4 regions of the Bacillus sp. TCT6 genome follow, and region 3 is predicted to be linked to each of the others. Evidence: riboswitches for the same ligand, from Rfam matches in the RefSeq annotation. Region 3 holds a riboswitch; each other region holds the start of a gene.

Region 1 (5,326 bases), on a different contig from region 3:
TTCGTATCCATAAATGTGAAAGCCCCTTGGAATTTCTCATTTGGATAATTAATAATATCTTTATTTAAAAGTTTGTCCGCAAAATCCTGTGCCTTTGGATCTAATGTTGTATAAATTTCTAAACCGTCAGATCCTATATTAACATCTGGCAACTCTTTTTCAACTTCTTTCACAACCGCATCCATAAAAGCTGGATAGGGCATTTCTTTTTGTTCAGTTGCTTTCTTAAGTCCTTCTGTTACTGGAACTTTTGATGCTTCTTCCATTTCTTTTTTTGTAATATAACCATGTCGATTCATTAATTTAAGTACAACATTTCTTCTTTCTGTTGCTTTTTTGATATTTTGTTCTTTCGTTGGATCATAGTTATTAGGAGCTTTCATTAAACCAGCAAGCATTGCAACTTCTGGTAGTGTTAAATCTTTTAATTCCTTACCATAGTAATTTTGTACTGCTGTTGCGATTCCGTATGAACGGTTACCTAAGTAAACTTTATTTAAATACATTTCTAAAATTTCATGTTTTGAATACTGTTGTTCTAGCTTATATGCTAAGTATATTTCTTGCGCCTTTCTCTTTGACGTTTTTTCCATCGATAAGAAGTAATTTTTAATAACTTGCTGCGTAATCGTACTTCCACCTTGAGAGCCGTAATCCCCTTTTAGGCTGACTAGAACTGCACGTGCAGTACCTTTAAAATCTACGCCACTGTGCTCGTAAAAACGTGCATCTTCTGTCGCTAAAAACGCATTTTCTACTAACTTAGGAATTTGACCATACATAATATTCGTTCGTTTTTCTTTCCCATATTCATATATCAATTTCCCATCTTTATCATAAATTTTTGAGGATAACGGATTAACAAGTTTTGCTTTCTCGAGTTTTGGCGCATCCTTGATCATAACGAAAAAAGTAGCAACCCCTGCGACTAACCCCACAATACCAAGTAATAAAAAACTAACTAAAAACTTACGAAAAAATGATGTTTTACCTTTTGCATTTTGTTTCTTAGCAGTAGGCTGTTTTTTCTTTTTAACTTGTCGTCGCTCCTCTCGAAAACGATAATTTTCTGACATGCTACTTTCTCCTGCCTTTCAATTCTCCTGTTGATTTACTTAAAATTATTGAAGTCACTTTAAGAAATATATTCATATTTAATAAGTGTACTAAATAGACAATTTAAGTAATAAATTTGTTCCACTTTAAGATGAGGAAGAAATTTTAACTTATCTGATAACGAAACAGAAAAGGTAATAGTGGCACAACAAAAAAATGGAATTTCATAGAAAATCCATTTTTAGCTTGATAATAATGGGGTCTCGCTACAAATCCGCCAACTTAAGGATTTAGACTATTCTTGAAGTTAAAAGCACGTTACTATTCACTTATGTTAATGAGAAAAGGTGACGTGCTTTTTATAAATATTTATCAAAACAAGAGTTGTCTTTATTTGCTAAAGAGTTATATCAATATATGTCTCCCACTACACTTAATCAATTAGCTATAGAAGCAGGCGGAATGAAATGAAAACGCAAGTGCCATGGGCATCATTTTTTATATTTGTGTATATGGTTAAATCAACAAATCGCTACTACCTCTATTACTCAACTTTGTAGTCAATTAGAAACTTCAACAAGAATTTTATTAAGTCCCTCAGGGCTAAGCCCTGCCGCTGCATGAAGCCCACTCATAATCGAACCAAGGAATCACTTGCCGCCCGTTGACTAATCCAAATGAAAATAGCAGCTAATTCTGATCCAGAAAACTTAAGTCTTCGCCTTATAAATCCTATTTCTCTTGCAAGTTCTTCTAAGAATACAGGTGTAACATATCGTTGTAATTATTCTGCAAATGGTAATAATTCATCTTGAATCGAGAGATTCATAAGAAAACATCATCCTTTCTAATTTAGCTTGTTTAGAAAAGGTAACGTTTTTTTGATATTTGAGGGTATTAAAATCACCTGAGTTGATGGTTATGTATGGTGACCCCATAACCAAAGAAGTAAGAAGATATTTAGAAGTGCATTAAATTTTGAGGAAGTGCTTGTGAACCGTATCATAAATAAATCAGGTTTTGTATGTTCGATTTTTAAATAATACCCGAGAAGGAGTGGGTTGCAGTTATAGTAATACTCTATTTTTGGTATTTCTATAATAGATATTTTTTTAAAAAACAGAATTATCTTGACAGTTATTAAATGGATTGATAAGGTTATAAAAAAATATTTCTTATCCAGAGAGGTGGAGGGACTGGCCTTATGAAACCTCAGCAACAGGTCTGCTTAAGTAGACACTGTGCTAATTCCAGCGGGTGATAATCCTGATAGATGAGAGCTTCCGTTTTTATTTGTCAGTAGCGCCCTCTTTTTTAGAGTGCGCTTTTGTTTTTTCTGGATAGTAACTAAAGGAGATTAGAAATGGAGAACAAAAATGGGCAAGAATTTCAAAGGAAAATGCAAGCACGTCATTTAGTCATGCTATCACTTGGTGGAGTGATTGGAACTGGCTTATTCTTAAGCTCGGGTTACACTATTCAACAAGCTGGACCGTTTGGAACAATTCTATCCTATCTGATTGGTGCGCTAGTGGTTTATCTAGTTATGCTATGTTTAGGCGAGCTTTCCGTACATATGCCTGAAACGGGCGCATTTCATAGTTATGCAGTTAAATACATTGGACCGGGTACAGGGTATACAGTAGCCTGGTTGTATTGGTTAACTTGGACTGTTGCTTTAGGTTCTGAATTTACAGCCGCAGGATTACTTATGAAGCGATGGTTTCCATCGGTTAATATTTGGGTATGGAGTGCTCTTTTTGCCATTTTGATCTTTGTATTAAATATCCTGACTGTTAAATTTTTCGCCGAATCCGAATTTTGGTTTTCATCGATAAAGGTTATAGCTATTGCGATTTTTATTGTTTTAGGAGTAGCGGCAATGCTAGGTTTTCTCCCAATGACTTATTCAAAAGCAGCACCATTCTTTTCTAATTTTACAAGTGGAGGTTTATTTCCTCATGGTGCTACGGCCATTATGATGACCATGCTTGCGGTTAATTTTTCTTTTTCGGGAACAGAATTAATAGGCATTGCAGCTGGAGAAACAGCGAACCCGGAAAAAATGATACCGAAGGCCATTCGAACTACTCTGTGGAGATTGATCATCTTTTTTGTAGGAACGATTGTTGTTTTATCTGCGTTATTGCCTATTTCCGATGCAGGGGTATTAGAGAGCCCTTTTGTTGCAGTTCTAGAACGAATTGGGGTGCCATATTCAGCTGACATAATGAATTTCGTTATCTTAACAGCCATTTTATCTGCGGCAAACTCAGGCCTTTATGCCTCTTCTAGAATGCTTTGGTCGCTTGCTAATAAGAATACGATATCCCCGATTTTTGGGAAAATGACGAAGCAAGGTGTTCCAATCAACGCCGTCATTTTCAGTATGATGGGTGGAGCTTTGGCTTTGCTCTCAAGTATTGTGGCACCAGATACTGTCTATATCGTACTTGTTTCCATTTCCGGTCTAGCAGTAGTTATAGTTTGGATGAGTATTAGCGCTTCCCAGTTCCTATTTCGCAGACAATTTTTGAAAGAAGGAAATTCTGAAAAGGACTTGATTTATCGCACACCACTATATCCATTAGTACCAATTGCTTCTTTTATCCTTTGTCTGGCATCGTGTATTGGAATTGCATTCGATCCAACACAGAGAATTGCCTTATATTGCGGCATACCGTTTATTTTGTTTTGCTATGGAAGTTATTATCTAACAAAAAATCTAAAAAAGAGGGGTGTAGATTATGTCGAACAAAATCAACCCAATTGATGCTATTTTATCCCAACATTCCATTATGCTTCTTGACGGAGCATTAGCTACTGAATTGGAGGCGCATGGATGTAATTTGGACGATCCCCTTTGGTCGGCACGTGTGTTACTAGAAAATCCGGAACTAATTTATCAGGTTCATTCGGACTATTTTCGTGCTGGAGCAGACTGTGCCATAACAGCAAGCTATCAAGCTACTATTAGTGGGTTTTCCGCGCGTGGAATACAAGAACAGGAAGCTTTGGAATTAATTAAGAAAACGGTGTTACTTGCAAGAAGGGCAAGAGATGATTTTTGGAAGGAAAATACGCAAACAAATAGGCCTAAACCATTGGTTGTTGCATCAGTTGGGCCGTACGGAGCTTACCTTGCAGATGGTTCAGAGTATGTAGGTAACTATGTTGTGACAGATAAAACATTAGCAGACTTTCACCGTTCGAGAATGTCTGCGTTAATCGAAGCAGGTGCAGATCTATTGGCATTTGAAACGATCCCTTGCCTGCAAGAAGCAAGAGTATTAGATACATTATTGCGTGAGTTTCCAGAAACATATGCGTGGCTTTCCTTTTCGCTAAAAAATGAGAAAGAGATTAGTGAAGGTATGAAACTAGTGGAGTGTGCACGAGTTTTTGAGAAAAGTGAACAAATTGTAGCAATAGGCATCAATTGTGCACCAGTAACTGTTGTGACTGGTGCAATCCAAGAGTTGAGGGCAAACATAAAAAAACCAATTATTGTTTATCCAAACTCTGGAGAAACTTATAATCCAGAAACAAAAACATGGCATGGTCATGAACAATGTAACACGTTGGATATTCAATCTGAAGAATGGTACCAAGCAGGTGCACGTTTAATAGGCGGATGCTGCAGAACGACACCTTATCACATTGAGGAGATATCGAACAAGTGGCGTTCTTCCGAGTTTTTCTATTCGAACGAAGCAAAACAGTAATGTAATGGATGATAATCTAACTTTGTGTGTATTTTCATGATTTTTCTTGTTCAGGAATCTACAGTTACGTCTAGTGGCACAAAAAGTCTTTTTAGAGACACAATTGTGGATAGTAGCCTCGGGAATCCAGTGGACTTTTGGGTACCTTAGGTATGGAAAAGAATCAGGGAAAATAAAAACTGCTAGTTTAATAGACATGGTAGACAACATGCTGAATCTTTTAATGAAGATGTAGTTGGTCCAATTGAAGGTGAAGGGGACCATTTATTCGTAATTAAAGTTAACGAAGAGGTTAATTTAGTTATTCAAAAAATAGTTCAATAACTATATGAAAATTTGTTGTAGTAGTAAATGTAGTCATATTGTTGTAAAAAAGGATAGATGTAAACAGGTATACTCTCCTGTTCATCTATCCTTTTTTACATACAATATTAAAATCCAAATTAGTTCCTTTTAGGAAGGTACCAATATGAACAAGACATTTAAATACATTTTAATCTTCTTTTGTGCAGTATTTTATATTGCAATGGTTTGTGGGATTATTT
Region 2 (5,326 bases), 4.3 Mb from region 3:
AAATGGATTTACTACGTTATTCTCAAAAGAATACATAAAAGCAACGCTACTTTTTTGGATCACTTATATAATGGGAATGTTTTTAATATACGGTTTAAACACTTGGTTACCACAGATGATGCGCCAGGCAGGATATCCTCTTGGGTCTAGTCTGTCATTTCTACTTATGCTAAATATTACCGCAGCTATCGGCGCATTATTCGCTGGAGCAATTGCTGATCGTATAGGAGCAAAAATTGTTATTAGCATCTCTTATCTTATGGCAGCTATATGTATCGGACTATTAACAATCAAACCATCTGTTACAATCATTTATCTTTTAATTGGCCTTGCTGGTATTGGATCAGTCGGTATTACTCAAATATTAAATGCATATGTAACACAATACTTCCCATCACATATCCGAGCTACCTCCTTAGGCTGGGGACTGGGGCTTGGCCGAGTTGGTGCAATTGCTGGCCCAATTCTTGTCGGTATTATTATGACAATGCAATATGACTTAGCATGGAATTTTTACTTATTCTCCTTTGCAGGTCTTATCGCAGCTATATCTGTTTTCTTCATTCCTACAAAATAAAAAGGGCACAAACTTACTTGTGCTCTTTTTCATATGCTTCAAACAACATATCTCGAAACAATGTATTTAAACTCTCAATATCGATTCCTGATCCCTTTTCAATTCCTTTTACATATTCCTGATAGTAATGAATTTGTTCTTCTAAAAATTGATTTAGCACCTTAATTTTCAATCCAACATCTAATTCAGTACCTGCTTTTTTCTTTATTAACAACTTTTCAATTTCATCTAATACACTACGTTCTAATGATAATTCTGTAATCAATCGGTCAAATTCTACAGGAGGTAAAGTCGTTTTCTCTTCTAGCCACTTACAAGCTAAAATGGGACGTAATACATAAAAGTACTTTTTCAGCTTTACATTCTCACCTTGCAAAAATTCACGATAATTTTTCGACGCCATATGTAAATAATGATATATCGTTGCTTTTGGATCAAAATTCTTCTCACTCATCTGTTGAAGTAGTTCTGGAAAATTAGAGTTTTTCGAATAAAAAATTGGTGATCGAATCCACTCAAGTAAAGCAGGATTCGACTTCGCGAATAGTTGCAATGCCTTTTTAATATCCCAACCACTTATATCTAAATCATCGCTAATTGGATATTCAATTACATCTCGTTTATCATGAATTGATAAATACCATTCTACTGGATGTATATAAATAAACCTAACATCATAATCGCTATCTTTCGATGGAAACCCCCAAGCACGACTCCCTGATTCCACCGCAAATAAAATTTTCACATCATTCTCTTTTTCAATTCTTTCTAACTCCAACTCGATTTTCTCTCTCATTTCATAACAACTCCATTTTTTGATTATTTCCTTGGAAATTCGACAATACACTATTAATTTTACTACATACTAAAAAAACTGTCAGAAATTACTGACAGCCTAATGAAACGTCTATTGTTGCTTTTCAATTACAGTAGCAGCAATTCGTTCAAACTCTTTTTGAATCTCCTCTTTATATGCATCTACTATTGAAAAATCCATAGCAGCAATATAAATTCGTTCTAATTTATCACGAACCGATTTTGCTTTCGCTAAGAAAGACATCGCCTCATTCATTTTTGCTTTATATTGAATGGAGACATCACGAATTTCCTTCGCATATTTCTCATCCGTCCCTGGCGTAACAATAAGGGCATACATATCAATAATTTCATCACCCTCGCGACTTGGAAAATATTCATGTGGTGCGGTGCTATCAAAAATTGCAAATCCTAATTCTCTTACGATAACCATATCAAGACTATTCGGGTCAAATCCGCAATGATATACTTCAACTTCAAACCCTTTTTCCTCAGCTGCCTTAGCTAACTTTTTGAGCATCGTTGATTTTCCAGAGCCTGGGCGCCCTTTTATAAAATAACGATGTGGTAACCCTTCTGTTAAATTAGGAACAAAATCAACTGCTCCTTTCGGTGTAGCAGCTCCTAAAAAACGATGTTTTACAAGCGATTGTCTCCCGCTTTTATCTGCAAATAATTTCTGGATTAGCTGATTGGTTAGTTCATTTGCTTTATTAAAATCTATATTATCAATATATATCTTCTCCCACTCATCATGTATAACCAATGCCTCTTTAAAACGTGCGTAAGCAGACTGAAAAGCTTTGCTTGCTTCTGAAACAAATCTTTCAATTTCTAACTTCTGCTTTCTTAGTTTATCTGAGTCCCAAGCAATTCCTAAATTTATATACTCTTCAACAACTCCTGGCATTTTTGGCTCAATAACATGCGGCGATGTCCCATCAACAATTCCTACTTTTAATTTTGGGATAATTACACCATCAACCGATTTATTATCAGAAGAACAATGTAACAATTCAATATCATATCCTTTTTCAATCCATTCACGACCTATTGCCTTTATTAAAGAAGATTTTCCCGTTCCTGGGCCACCCTTTAAGATAAATAATCTGTCTAATCCTTTTAAATTCTCTTCGTATAAATTGTGAAATCCCCTAGCTGTATTACCACCAGCATAATAATTTAATACATTTCCTGTCACTGCACTCACTCCTTCGCAGCATTCTATTTACATAACCTACAATATGCGAGCAGCTTTATTTGGGTGAATACCTATTTTGTATTGCACGAAAAAAGGAAATGAATTACAATTTAACTATCGGAAAATTACGATTTCAAAATTAAATACTTCTTTATCAAGAGAGGCAGAGGGACCGGCCCTTTGAAGCCCAGCAACCTCAGTTTATACAAACTGAATAGGTGCTAATTCCTGCAAAATGCATTGCATTTTGGAAGATAAAACTCAACTAGCATGTAAAGCTCATCTTTCTTGATACTGAAGGATGAGCTTTTTATTATTTGAAAAATATATATTGGAGGTATGTAAAATGAAAGTAATTGATTTATCGCAAACATTTGAAAATAATATGTCTCAATTTCCTGGAACACCTAAAATACAACTAGAAGCTGTTACAAGTGTTGAAGAATCAGGCTATCAAGTTACAGATTTTCATTCTGTCGTTCATGTTGGCACGCATTGTGATGCTCCTGCGCATTTTATTTCAGGCGCAACGACCATCGATCAATTACCGCTGGATCAATTTGTAGGTGAAGCTGTTCTTATAGATGTAACACATATTCAAGAGCGAAAATTACCTAAGGCAGTATTGCATAATACTGACATAAAAGAAGGTGATATTGTTATTTTTCATTCTAATCTATCCACCAAATGGAATACAGAAGCTTATGAGAAAGAAGCATTTTATCTTTCTGAAGAATTAGCTGAAGAATTAGTTCAATTAAAAGTAAAATCTATCGGTTTAGATTTCATTTCTCCTGATGAAGTCACAACAGAAACATCACCGATTCATCACATATTACTAGGGAATAATATTTACTTAATTGAAAACTTAACAAATCTAGATGCTATCGAAACAAAACGTTTCTTTTTCTCAGCCGCACCTTTAAAAATTAAAAATAGTGACGGTGCTTTCGCAAGAGCATTTGCTGTTATATTTTAAACACAACCTATAAAGTGAACCTTTAATCAGTGGGGGTTTTGTTCATCCCACACCTAACTTCTTTGCTTCCGCTGAATTTTGAGGTGGGGGTCTTACTGCCCGGCAAATAGCGGGATTAAAAAAAGCAAAGGCCACTACTGGTCTTTGCTTCTATATTTTCTATTTAAATTAAGAAAGAATTGTTCCACACGGGGACGCACCCAAGCTAAACAATCTATCTCTTTCTTCTTTGTGCAAGCTATCTCTTCTCCATCTACCATTTCAACAAGTTCTAGTTCTAACAGTTGCCTCGTGAATGCTAACATATTCACTTCTTCAGATGGATACTCTTCTTTTAATTTCTCCTCAATTTCTCCCAATAAAAAACCGTCACGCATCATTGCCAATGCATCAATCCAAAGTGGCGGCATTTCATATTTTTCTCCTGTAATTGTATCTTTTACAATATAATTCTTTTGCTCTTTTCGAAATTGAATCGTGTGTAAACATACAGTCGAATTTAATGTTAATTCCATCATACCACCTCTTTCATAATATCTGCATAGAAAAAAGGATGCGCGTGCACCCCTTCTTATCTTTTCATAACACTACTGAACCGTTACATGAGTAATCAATCTCATGTCGATATTTTCCTCCATTATAAACGAAGTATTTTATAAAAAAAACCCTTCTTGAAACATTTTATAAAATGTTTATATTTACACAACAAGAACACTTTTCTGAAAAATCTTTTCTCCCAATACATTAAACGGTCGGCAGAAAAATTTCTACTTTCGTTCCTACTCCTAGACTACTTTGGATCGTGATACTCCCTTGATGTTCCTTAATAATTTTATATGTAATCATTAATCCAAGTCCTGTACCAGTCTCCTTTGTTGTGTAAAATGCCTTGCCGATTTTTTCCAACTTTTCATTCTCTATACCAAATCCTTGGTCTTCAACAGAAATACACAAATGTCCTTGCGTTTTTTGATATGCACGGATATGAATTTCTCCGCCCTCTGGCATTGATTCTATTCCATTTTTAATGATATTTAATAACACTTGTTTTAATTGCTTATCATCACCGTTTATAGCCGGTAAATTCCCATCTACTTGTAAATGACATTTAACTCTATATTGCATTGCATAACTTTCCATTAGATGCACAACATATAGAAGGATGTCTCGTATATTACACCTTTCATAATTTGTTGGCTTTGGTTTTCCTAACAACATCAATTCACTAACAAATCCATTAACCCTTTCAATTTCTTGTAACATAATGTCGTAGCTCATCGTATCAGCTGGATTTCTTTCTTTTTGCATTTGCGTAAACCCTTTTAACGCTGTTAACGGATTTCGAATTTCATGGGCAATTGTTGTAGACATAGTTCCAATCACAGCTAAATTTTCCGTCTCTTTCATATTGTTCATCATTTCAACCACTGTTCTTACATAAGATTGAAATCGTTTTAATAAAGAATGTGAAATAATGAAATAGAATACACATAAAACAAGTGGAATTACCACTTTTAAATCTTGTAATAGCAATGTGAAAAATACGTACTTTCCAATTACACTAAAGGAAACTAAATAAAAGTATTTTCTATTCACGAAAACTGGGGCAAATAAAATTAATAACATTTCTACCATACTACCATGTTCAAAAGGTCTATCCGTTCGCAAATAAATCATTAAATTATTAACAAGATTGATAAACATGTACCCAAATAAAAATAAATATTTTACAGAATATACATACCCTCTTTTT
Region 3 (5,326 bases):
TATACAGTGTTTTTGCTGTATAATGATTTTAAGAATTCCCCTTAAAATCAACTTACTCACATACCTTTATACAGCAATTGTTCCCCAATTCTGTATATCAAAAAACCTTTCATTCATTTGAAAGGTCTTTTTGAGCCTGCACATATTCTTCTTTTGTATTTACATTTATAAACCAATCTGTATTCGCTTGTACATCTTCTCCAGCAACATACTTCACATTACATTGTGATAAAAGCTGCCCCATACTTCTTTTCTCTTCCTGAAGTAAAGCATAAATCTTTTCTTTCACGCGGTTATGATACGCTGCAAGTAGCGGCTGTTTTCTTCCATTAATAATAGGTACAACTGCATCATATTCATTGCTCGTTTGCTCCAGTAAAATGGTAAACCATTCATGCGAAACATTTGGCGCATCGCAAGGCATAATAGCATACCAATCTGCTTCTATGTATTCCATTCCTGATACAATACCGGCCAGCGGTCCATTCCCTTTATAGTGCGGGATATCTTCTATAACAGGAACTTGTACGAATTGCTCTACTCGCTCTTTTATATCAGAATGACTAATGACTACAACTTCTTGGAGCGCACTTGTCATCTCTTTCAAAATATGCTCAATAAAAGTACTACCTTGCCAGCTCGCTAACGCTTTCGGCTCACCAAATCTACTCGACATACCGCCCGCTAATACAATTCCAGCCCACCTACTCATTGGCGATGTAGCTCAAATGTAATATGGCCTAATTCCGGTAAAATTAATTTATTCATCGCAAGGCGAACCGCCCCGCTCGATCCTGGCATCGAGAAAACTACTTTGCGCCCAATTGTACCCCCAATCGCTCTACTTAACATTGCGCTGCTCCCGATATCTTCTAAATAACTAATCATGCGGAACAACTCACCAAACCCGACAATCTCTTTATCTAATAGAGCTGACACTGCTTCAATTGTTACATCACGCTTCGTAATACCAGTACCGCCATTTGTTAATACAACATCTACATCTTCCTTATGATAACCAGCTAACACTGCTTGCTGAATACTTTCTTTATCATCTTTTACAATTTCATAAGAGGTTACTGTATGGCCCGCTTCTTTTAACAATTCATGTAATAGTTGTCCGCTCTTATCCGTTTCTTCCGTACGTGTATCGGAAATCGTAACAATCTTGCAACGCACTTCTTTTGGGGCTTGTTTTTTATGTTCAGTTACACTCATTTTTTATCTTTCCTTTCTTAAAGACTTTTCTTCATTTTATCATACATATCTTTACACAATTATGTATGAAGCCAATCATGCGACATGATACAATATAAGTATACTAATCCACAAAAAGGAAAGTGCACTTTCTTATACTCCTAGACTACACATCTTTAGCTACTCCTTATATTTTCTACATAATAGAATTCAATTTTAAAACTTGTACTAAAAAATAAATTGGAGGTCTACATATTATGGAACTATATAAAAAATTAACAACAACATTTATCCTCTTATTCATCGCTTCAATCACTGTCGGCTTTTCCTTAAAAGGCGCAATTCCATACGCTACATTAGTAAGCATTATATTCGCGACACTATTTTTACTAAGCAGTGCCTTTTGCGCAAGTAAAGCACGTCAAATGAACGGTTGATTACATATGTTCCAGAAGAAACCCACCCTTTGTAAATCATGTAAAAAGGAAATACAAACGTATGAAAAGGCTTGGATTCATATGCCATTTCCAGCAAGTGGCATGACTAATATGAAAAAGTATATTGAGCTAGATGGAGAAGTATATTGTAGTTCATGTATTCAAATTGTAAGTAAAACGAAATAAAAAAAGCTTTGCGCTCACCGCGCAAAGCTTTTTTTCATATATTATAGACCAGCTTGCTCTTTTAAAGCTGCAGCTTTGTCTGTACGTTCCCATGAAAGATCTACATCAGTACGTCCGAAGTGGCCGTAAGCTGCTGTTTGTTTGTAAATTGGGCGACGTAAGTCTAGCATTTTAATAATACCAGCTGGGCGAAGATCGAAGTTGTTACGAACTAGTTCTACTAGTACGTCTTCAGATACTTTACCTGTGCCGAATGTATCAACTGAAATTGATACTGGTTGTGCTACACCGATTGCGTATGCAAGTTGTACTTCTGCTTTGTCAGCAAGACCAGCTGCTACGATGTTTTTCGCAACATAACGAGCTGCATATGCTGCAGAACGGTCAACTTTTGTTGCATCTTTACCAGAGAATGCACCGCCACCGTGGCGAGCGTATCCACCGTAAGTATCAACGATGATTTTACGTCCTGTTAAGCCAGCATCACCTTGTGGTCCACCAATTACGAAGCGACCAGTTGGATTAATGAAGAATTTCGTTTCTCCATCCATTAATTCTGCTGGTACTACAGCTTTAATTACGTGCTCTTTTAAGTCGCGATCGATTTCTTCCCATGTAACATCTGGGTGATGTTGTGTAGAAATTACGATAGTATCAACACGTACTGGTTTACCATTTTCATCATACTCAACTGTAACTTGCGTTTTTCCATCTGGACGTAAGTATGATAATGTATCATCTTTACGTACTTCAGTTAAACGGCGAGCTAATTTGTGAGCAAGCGAGATTGGAAGTGGCATTAATTCTTGTGTTTCATTACATGCAAAACCAAACATTAAACCTTGGTCTCCTGCACCAATTGCCTCAATCTCAGCGTCAGTCATTTGACCTTCGCGTGCTTCTAGCGCTTGGTCAACACCCATAGCGATGTCAGCAGACTGCTCATCGATAGATGTTAAAACAGCACAAGTTTCTGCATCGAATCCGTATTTTGCGCGTGTGTAACCAATGCCTTGAATTGTTTCACGAACGATTTTCGGAATATCTACGTAAGTAGAAGTCGTAATTTCCCCCGCTACCAATACTAAACCAGTTGTTACAGTTGTTTCACAAGCTACACGTGCATTTGCGTCTTTTGATAAGATCGCATCTAAAATTGAATCAGAAATTTGGTCACAAATTTTATCTGGATGTCCTTCAGTTACAGACTCAGATGTGAACAGATGACGTTTTTTTGTCATGTGGTAAACCTCCCTACAGTAATTGTATATATTGTACGGAACTCATCCTTAATTTGCCACAAACTGCGACATACATTTATTCTCCCACACAAGCATACAGAAAAACCTTTCCTACTTTACATAGAGGAAAGGTTTAATTTGCTACTTGCATACTGCTTTTTGCCCTTCGCTCTTATCGTTCGAGACCTGTAGCCTCGCACAGGTTTTAGCACCTATTCACCTGCATTTATCAATACAAGTGAGGTTGCTGGGCTTCATCGGGCCTGTCCCTCCGCCAGCTCGGGATAAGAGAGTATCCGTCCCAACCTATACTAAAGAAATGATATTCATTTGTCAATTAATATTCACATTTTCCTGAAAGTTTTTCTCAATACGCCTAAAATGAAATATTAATAGGGAAATAATACATTCACACAAACAAAAAGAAATAAATAGTATACATTATTTATATAATTGTGTTATACTCTTGTTGGGGATTACGAGAAATATTTCATTAAATGAAAAGGATGGTATATAAATATGAGTACTGTGAATGTCCAAATTGGTTTACACGAATTATTGAACGGAAGCAATGCACAGATTCAACTAAGTGTTCCGCAATTAGTGGAAAAAGTATTAATGCGAAATGAAGGGAAATTAACTTCTACTGGTGCCGTTTCTGCTTCAACAGGAAAATATACAGGACGTTCTCCTAAAGATAAATTTATTGTGAAAGAAGCATCGGTTGCTGACAAAATTGCTTGGGGAGCTGTGAACCAACCGATTTCTGAAGAACATTTTAATAAATTATATACTAAAGTTTTAGAATACTTAAAAGAAAAAGAAGAGTTATTCGTCTTCAAAGGATTTGCAGGCGCTGACCGCAATTACCGCCTACCAATTCAAGTTATTAATGAATATGCATGGCACAATTTATTTGTACATCAATTATTCATTCGTCCAACTGAAGAAGAATTAACAACTCATGAGTCAGGGTTCACAATTGTTTCTGCACCGAATTTCAAAGCTGATCCAGCTGTTGACGGTACAAACTCTGAAGCATTCATTATGGTTTCATTCGAAAAACGTATTGTACTAATTGGTGGTACAGAATACGCTGGAGAAATGAAAAAATCAATCTTCTCTATTATGAACTTCTTACTACCTGAACAAGATATTCTTTCTATGCATTGCTCTGCAAACGTAGGTGAAGAAGGTGACGTAGCACTATTCTTCGGTTTATCTGGAACAGGTAAAACAACTTTATCTGCTGATCCAAACCGTAAATTAATCGGTGATGATGAGCACGGTTGGTCTGATAACGGTGTATTCAATATTGAAGGCGGTTGCTATGCAAAATGTGTAAACCTTTCTCACGAGAAAGAACCACAAATTTTCGATGCAATCAAATTCGGATCCGTTTTAGAAAACGTTATCATTAATAACCAAACGCGTATCGCAGACTACAACGATACTACTTTAACAGAAAATACTCGTGCTGCATACCCTATGCATGCGATCGACAATATCGTACTGCCAAGTGTTGCTGGACACCCAAATACTATTATTTTCTTAACTGCTGATGCATCTGGCGTATTGCCTCCAATCAGTAAGTTATCAAAAGAGCAAGCTATGTATCATTTCTTAAGTGGTTACACTAGTAAACTAGCAGGAACAGAGCGCGGTGTTACATCTCCGCAAGCTACATTCTCAACTTGCTTCGGTTCACCATTCTTACCACTTGATGCATCTCGCTACGCTGAAATGCTTGGTGAAAAAATCGAGAAACACGATGCGAAAGTATTCCTAGTAAACACTGGCTGGACTGGCGGCGAATACGGCGTTGGTAAACGTATGAACTTAGGTTATACTCGTGCAATGATTCAAGCAGCATTAAGCGGTGAACTTGCAAAAACTGAAACAGCTAAACATGACATCTTCGGTCTTGAAGTTCCACTTCACGTACCAGGTGTACCTGACGAAGTGTTAATGCCTGAACAAACTTGGGCTGATAAAGCTTCTTACAAAGCAAAAGCAATCGAGCTTGCAAATGAATTCAAAGAGAACTTCAAAAAGTTCGAAAGCGTTTCTGAAGATATTATTAACTTAGGCGGCCCAATCGCTTAAATTAACACTTTCTGTTGGAATAACCCTTTACTCATATGAATAAGTGTCGTGTAACCGTAAAGTTTCGCGTACTCACCGACAAAACCCAATGCGGCTTAACGGTTACACACACTTACATAAAAAAGAAGCTTACGTTTTTACGTAAGCTTCTTTTTATAT
Region 4 (5,326 bases), on a different contig from region 3:
TAAAAGGAGAAGAAGAGATGAAGAAGGTTTTGGGTATTGCTGTAATGGGAAGTATGATCCTTCTAGCAGGATGTAATGGAAATAAAGATACGAAAGAACCGAAAGAAAAGGTAGAGCAATCTACTGAACAAACAGAAGAGATGAAAGAATACCTTGCAGTACATGAAAAATACGATATAAAAATGAATAAAGAAATTAATAAAGCACTGCAGTTATTTGAAGTGGCAAAAGAAAAGGGCGGTAAGGAAATAACGAATGCAACATATAAAGAAGACGTGCAAAAGGTAACAACGAGCATGTTAGAAGATATTGATCATATACGTAAAGAAATTCGTGTTCCGAAGTCGAAAGAGCAAGAACATGAGGTATATGTTGGTTTCTTGAATGAATCAGAACAAGCGATGAAAAAATTACAGAAGTTAGCTAAAGAAGAAGATTCATCGTTGATTCGTGATATAGAAATTAACTTTGCAACAGCATCGACATACTATAAACGTTTTCAAGCAGAAACGAAAAAATAACCTTGCCTGTGCAAGGTTATTTTTTCTTCTTGCCATCTCTGTCTTCATCCTCAGATACTAATATTTTCTGTTCTTCGTGAAATTCGGAAATAGTTTGCCCGGTAATATTATCGAAAGGAGTATAAAAAGAAGTAATATGTTTCTTTTTAATAAAGAGTTTATAGGAGCCGATGATGACAAGTATAACGATTGTTAAGGGTAATCCTATAGTAGCAAGAAGTAAGGGGTCCATCTTATAACTCCTTTAACATCATTTCTTTTTATGATAAGCCGAAAACTGTAATTTCGATAAACGAATTAAAAACTGATTTTTCTAAATTTATCCAATTCGATTGACTTTTCAATTTTTCAGAATTATAATTCGAAATATACAATTTGAACCAAATAATAATATAGCAATTTACTTATCCAGAGAGGTAGAGGGACTGGCCCTATGACACCTCAGCAGCGGGTTCTGTAATAGGAACACCGTGCTAATTCCAGCAAGCAAGTCTTGAAAGATAAGTGATGGGCCTTTTTTTGTTAAGCCTTGATCTTATTTTTTAAGATCAAGGCTTTTTGTATTCTAAAAAGAGAAAAGGGAGTAATGGAAAAAGTACATTCATAAAACAAAGTAAATTCATGTGTTTAGGGGGTTATTGAAGTGTATGTAATTAAAAAATTATCGGTTATGGTGTTCACACTATGGGTTATTACGACAGTGACATTTCTAATTATGCATATTATTCCGGGAGATCCATTTTCATCAGATGCAAAAATCTTTCCTGAAGAAGTGATCCAAAACATGAGAGCGAAGTATCACCTTGATGAACCGTTATGGAATCAATATGTTGCTTATTTAGACGGTGTAGTTCATTTTGATTTTGGTGAATCGGTTCAATCAACCGGGCAAGGTGTATCAGAAATTATAACAACTGGCTTTGGTCCATCAGCAATTATTGGTCTACAAGCACTTGTTATTTCATTGTTAGTAGGAATTGCGGCAGGGACATTTGCTGCTCTATATCATGGGAGAGTAATTGACTATAGTGTGAGTTTGCTCGCAATTTTAGGTATTTCTATTCCAAGTTTTATTTTAGCACCACTATTTATACAAGTATTCGCTATCCAATTTGAGTTTTTACCAGTAGCCTCTTGGGGAACATTCGAACATACGGTATTGCCATCCTTTGCATTAGCGTTAGGGCCAATCGCAGTTATTACAAGGTTTGTTCGTTCTAATATGATCGAAGTACTGCAGAGTGATTATATTAAGCTAGCAAGAGCAAAAGGTATACCAATTAAGAAGATTATTATAAGACACGCTCTTCGAAATGCGATTGTTCCAGTACTTACATTTGTTGGACCGTTAATGGCTGGACTCTTAACAGGGACTTTCGTTATTGAAAAAATCTTTTCAATTCCTGGCCTAGGAAAATATTTTGTAGATAGTATTTTTAACCGAGACTATCCGGTGATTATGGGAACAACGATTTTCTATAGTGCATTATTAATTGCTTGTATTTTCATTACAGATATTATTCATCGCATTGTTGATCCGCGTATTCGTTCTATTACATAAGGAGGGGGGATATTTAAATGGGAGCTTATGAGATTAATGAACAGTTATTAACGAAAGAAGAGAAAAAAGAATTAACGATAAATAAAAATCAGCAAACAATTAGCAGAAAGAAAGAAGTGTTTCGTAAGTTTATATCGAATCCAATCGCAGTTTTAGGAACAGTGACGTTATTGCTAATTATTGTTTTCTCGCTTATTGGCGAAAGTTTAACTTCATTTACTGCGAGTGAACAAGTAAAAGAGGCAACAAATTTACCGCCGAGTAGTGAACATTGGTTTGGAACAGATGATCTAGGGAGAGATATTTGGGCACGTACTTGGGCTGGTGGGAAGATTTCACTAACAGTTGGATTAGTAGCAGCTGCCCTCGATATAGGGCTTGGTGTACTGATTGGTGGATTTAGTGGATATGTGAGAGGGCGTAATCGCCTTGGAACGTTAATTGATGAGTGGATTATAAGAGGAATTGAAGTATTATACGGCATCCCATATTTATTAATTGTTATTTTACTATTAATTGTTATGAAACCAGGTCTTTTCACCATTATTATCGCTCTTGCATTAACGGGATGGATTGGAATGGCTCGTCTCATTCGAGCACAAGTATTGTCTTTAAAACAAAGAGAGTTTGTTATTGCAGCAGAGCGATTAGGTACATCACATATGAAAATTATATATGGGCATTTAATTCCGAATTTAACAGGGATTATTATCGTAAATTTATCATTTACAATTCCAGCAGCTATTTTTTCAGAATCATTTTTAAGCTTTATAGGACTTGGAGTACAATCACCAGCGGCAAGTTGGGGGACGATGACGAATGATGCACTCGGGACATTATTGAGCGGAGAATGGTGGCAGCTATTTTTCCCGGCAATCATGATTGCACTCATTATGTTCGCATTTAATGCAATTGGTGATGGTTTGCAAGATGCGATTGATCCAAAAATCGTCAAACGGAATCGAAAGGAGAAAAAACATGGCACAGCTCTTATCTTTAGAAAACGTAACATTGACCGTTGAAAAAGAGAATAGTAAGCAAGCAATTGTGAAGCATGTTTCCTTTTCTATTAATGAAGGTGAAATCGTTGCACTTGTAGGAGAAAGTGGTTCAGGAAAAAGTGTTACAGCACAATCTATTGTCGGATTAAATCAAGAATCTATTCATATCGATGATGGAAATATAGCTTTCCAAGCAAATGAATTAACGAATTTACAAGAGTCAGAATGGAATCAAATTCGCGGAAAAGATATTTCCTTTATATTTCAAGATCCGCTTTCATCTTTAAACCCAACGATGAAGGTAGGCAAACAAATTACAGAAGTAGTTTTGCAACATGGGAAAAAATCGAAAAGAGAAGCAAAGGAAATTGCGATTAACTTGTTAACGGGTTTAGGGATACATGAAGCAGAGAAACGCTTTGAACAGTACCCACATCAATTAAGCGGAGGTATGAGGCAGCGTATTTGTTTAGCAATTGCGTTTGCTTGTCACCCAAAGCTTGTAATTGCAGACGAGCCGACAACAGCGTTAGATGTAACGATTCAGAAAAAAATTATGGGGCTATTAAAAGAAAGAAAAGAAAAACAAAATACGAGTATTTTATTAATTACACATGATTTGGCACTTGTACGTGAAGTAGCTGATCGAGTAGTTGTTATGTACGGGGGACGTGTTGTTGAAAAAGGAACGATACAGGAGGTAATAGGTTCTCCTAAACATCCATATACGAAAAGTTTATTACAAGCAATTCCGAATATGGATGATTCCGAAAAGGTATTACGTGCTATAGAAGGAACGACACCTTCCATTGAAACATTAAATAGCTTTGGTTGTCCTTTTGTAAATCGTTGTCCAGTAGCGATAAAAGAATGTATTCATCGTTTTCCAGAGAGAACCACATATTCTAAGGAGCATAGTTCACATTGTTGGCAACATGTTCTAGAGCATAATAAAGCGAAATCAAAAGAGAAGGTGAATGCCTCATGACGACAGATTTAATTACTATAAAGCAAGTAACGAAAACGTATGGAAGTAAAAGTAAAGAAATCACAGCGTTAAAAGACATATCACTTTCTATTCCGAAAGGAACAACACTTGGCATTATTGGTGAAAGTGGTTCAGGAAAAACAACACTTGGAAAGCTCATAGCAGGGATTGAGAGTCCAACGTCTGGTGAAATTGATTATAACGGTCAAGTCGTTCACAAGCTGAAATCAGCTCATAGGCGAGATTTTTTACAGAAAGTACAGTTCATTTTTCAAGATTCCACAGCAGCATTAAATCCGCGCTGGAAAGTACGCGATAGCGTAACGGAGGGTTATATTTCATTCGGTTTAGGTGATAAAGGATTAAAGGATAAAGTAGCAGGTGATGCGCTAGAACGTGTGGGATTAGATAGACGATATATCGATCGCTATCCGCACGAATTTAGCGGAGGACAACGTCAACGAATTGCTATTGCAAGAGCGTTATTGTGTGAGCCAGAAGTATTGATTCTTGATGAACCAATTTCAGCATTAGATGTTTCATTGCAAATTCAAATTGTACATCTGCTGCAAAAGATTCAAAAGGAACAAGGCTATACATATTTATTTATCGCACATGATTTGCCGATGGTTCACTATTTATGTGAAAAAGTGGCTGTCTTATATAAAGGAGAACTTGTTGAATTTGGAAATACGGACGAAGTGTTCTGTAATCCACAACATTCTTATACAAAAACACTATTGGCATCAACACCAAAAATTTCAGGTTAAAGGAGAATGTAGGATGAAGAAGTTTTTACTGTTTGTCATTATGACTGTTTTAGCAATTACTTCTGTCGCTTGCGGTAAGAAAGAGACGCAAAAGGCGAGTGCTGGTAAGGGAGAAGGAGATCGATTAGTAACGAATATTGGTAGCGATCCATATACACTTGATTCCGCTATTGCGACAGATAGCACGTCAGGTTATGTAATTGGACATTTATTCTCAAGCTTATATACGCAAGATAGTGATGGGAAATATCAAAATGAATTAGCAGAGAAAGAAGAAGTAAATGCTGATGGAACTGAGTATACAATTCATTTAAAGAAAGATATTAAATGGTCAGATGGTTCTGCTATTACAGCAAATGATTTTGAATTTGCATGGAAGCGATTATTGAATCCGAAAACGGGTTCTATGAATGCAACAGAAATGTATTTTATTAAAGGGGCAGAGGCATACAATACTGGAAAAGGTGAAGAAGGACAAGTTGGTA

The links. Region 3 has a riboswitch for S-adenosylmethionine ahead of metK (methionine adenosyltransferase). Riboswitches for the same ligand answer to the same signal wherever they lie in the genome.
Region 1: another riboswitch for S-adenosylmethionine. It lies ahead of mmuP (S-methylmethionine permease); the one in region 3 lies ahead of metK (methionine adenosyltransferase).
Region 2: another riboswitch for S-adenosylmethionine. It lies ahead of AC0ONG_RS00575 (cyclase family protein); the one in region 3 lies ahead of metK (methionine adenosyltransferase).
Region 4: another riboswitch for S-adenosylmethionine. It lies ahead of AC0ONG_RS29755 (ABC transporter permease); the one in region 3 lies ahead of metK (methionine adenosyltransferase).

What each region holds. Positions count from the first base shown of each region.
Region 1 is NZ_JBVYHX010000002.1:133,097-138,422, forward strand. It holds gene AC0ONG_RS27595 (transglycosylase domain-containing protein) at 1-1,076, opposite strand, end outside; partial or broken gene AC0ONG_RS27600 (IS4 family transposase) at 1,474-1,665, shown strand; partial or broken gene AC0ONG_RS27605 (IS4 family transposase) at 1,635-1,885, opposite strand; SAM riboswitch class I at 2,229-2,336, shown strand; gene mmuP (S-methylmethionine permease) at 2,420-3,829, shown strand; gene mmuM (homocysteine S-methyltransferase) at 3,804-4,781, shown strand.
Region 2 is NZ_JBVYHX010000001.1:127,760-133,085, reverse strand. It holds gene AC0ONG_RS00590 (MFS transporter) at 1-577, shown strand, start outside; gene AC0ONG_RS00585 (nucleotidyltransferase domain-containing protein) at 591-1,373, opposite strand; gene AC0ONG_RS00580 (PRK06851 family protein) at 1,485-2,594, opposite strand; SAM riboswitch class I at 2,743-2,855, shown strand; gene AC0ONG_RS00575 (cyclase family protein) at 2,941-3,573, shown strand; gene AC0ONG_RS00570 (hypothetical protein) at 3,708-4,088, opposite strand; gene AC0ONG_RS00565 (ATP-binding protein) at 4,318-5,326, opposite strand, start outside.
Region 3 is NZ_JBVYHX010000001.1:4,407,073-4,412,398, forward strand. It holds gene AC0ONG_RS22565 (molybdenum cofactor guanylyltransferase) at 110-712, opposite strand; gene AC0ONG_RS22570 (MogA/MoaB family molybdenum cofactor biosynthesis protein) at 709-1,218, opposite strand; gene AC0ONG_RS22575 (hypothetical protein) at 1,455-1,634, shown strand; gene AC0ONG_RS22580 (hypothetical protein) at 1,641-1,820, shown strand; gene metK (methionine adenosyltransferase) at 1,862-3,061, opposite strand; SAM riboswitch class I at 3,231-3,352, opposite strand; gene pckA (phosphoenolpyruvate carboxykinase (ATP)) at 3,581-5,167, shown strand.
Region 4 is NZ_JBVYHX010000004.1:24,813-30,138, forward strand. It holds gene AC0ONG_RS29745 (hypothetical protein) at 18-521, shown strand; gene AC0ONG_RS29750 (DUF3951 domain-containing protein) at 538-753, opposite strand; SAM riboswitch class I at 923-1,028, shown strand; gene AC0ONG_RS29755 (ABC transporter permease) at 1,165-2,082, shown strand; gene AC0ONG_RS29760 (ABC transporter permease) at 2,100-3,104, shown strand; gene AC0ONG_RS29765 (ABC transporter ATP-binding protein) at 3,061-4,071, shown strand; gene AC0ONG_RS29770 (ABC transporter ATP-binding protein) at 4,068-4,841, shown strand; gene AC0ONG_RS29775 (peptide ABC transporter substrate-binding protein) at 4,855-5,326, shown strand, end outside.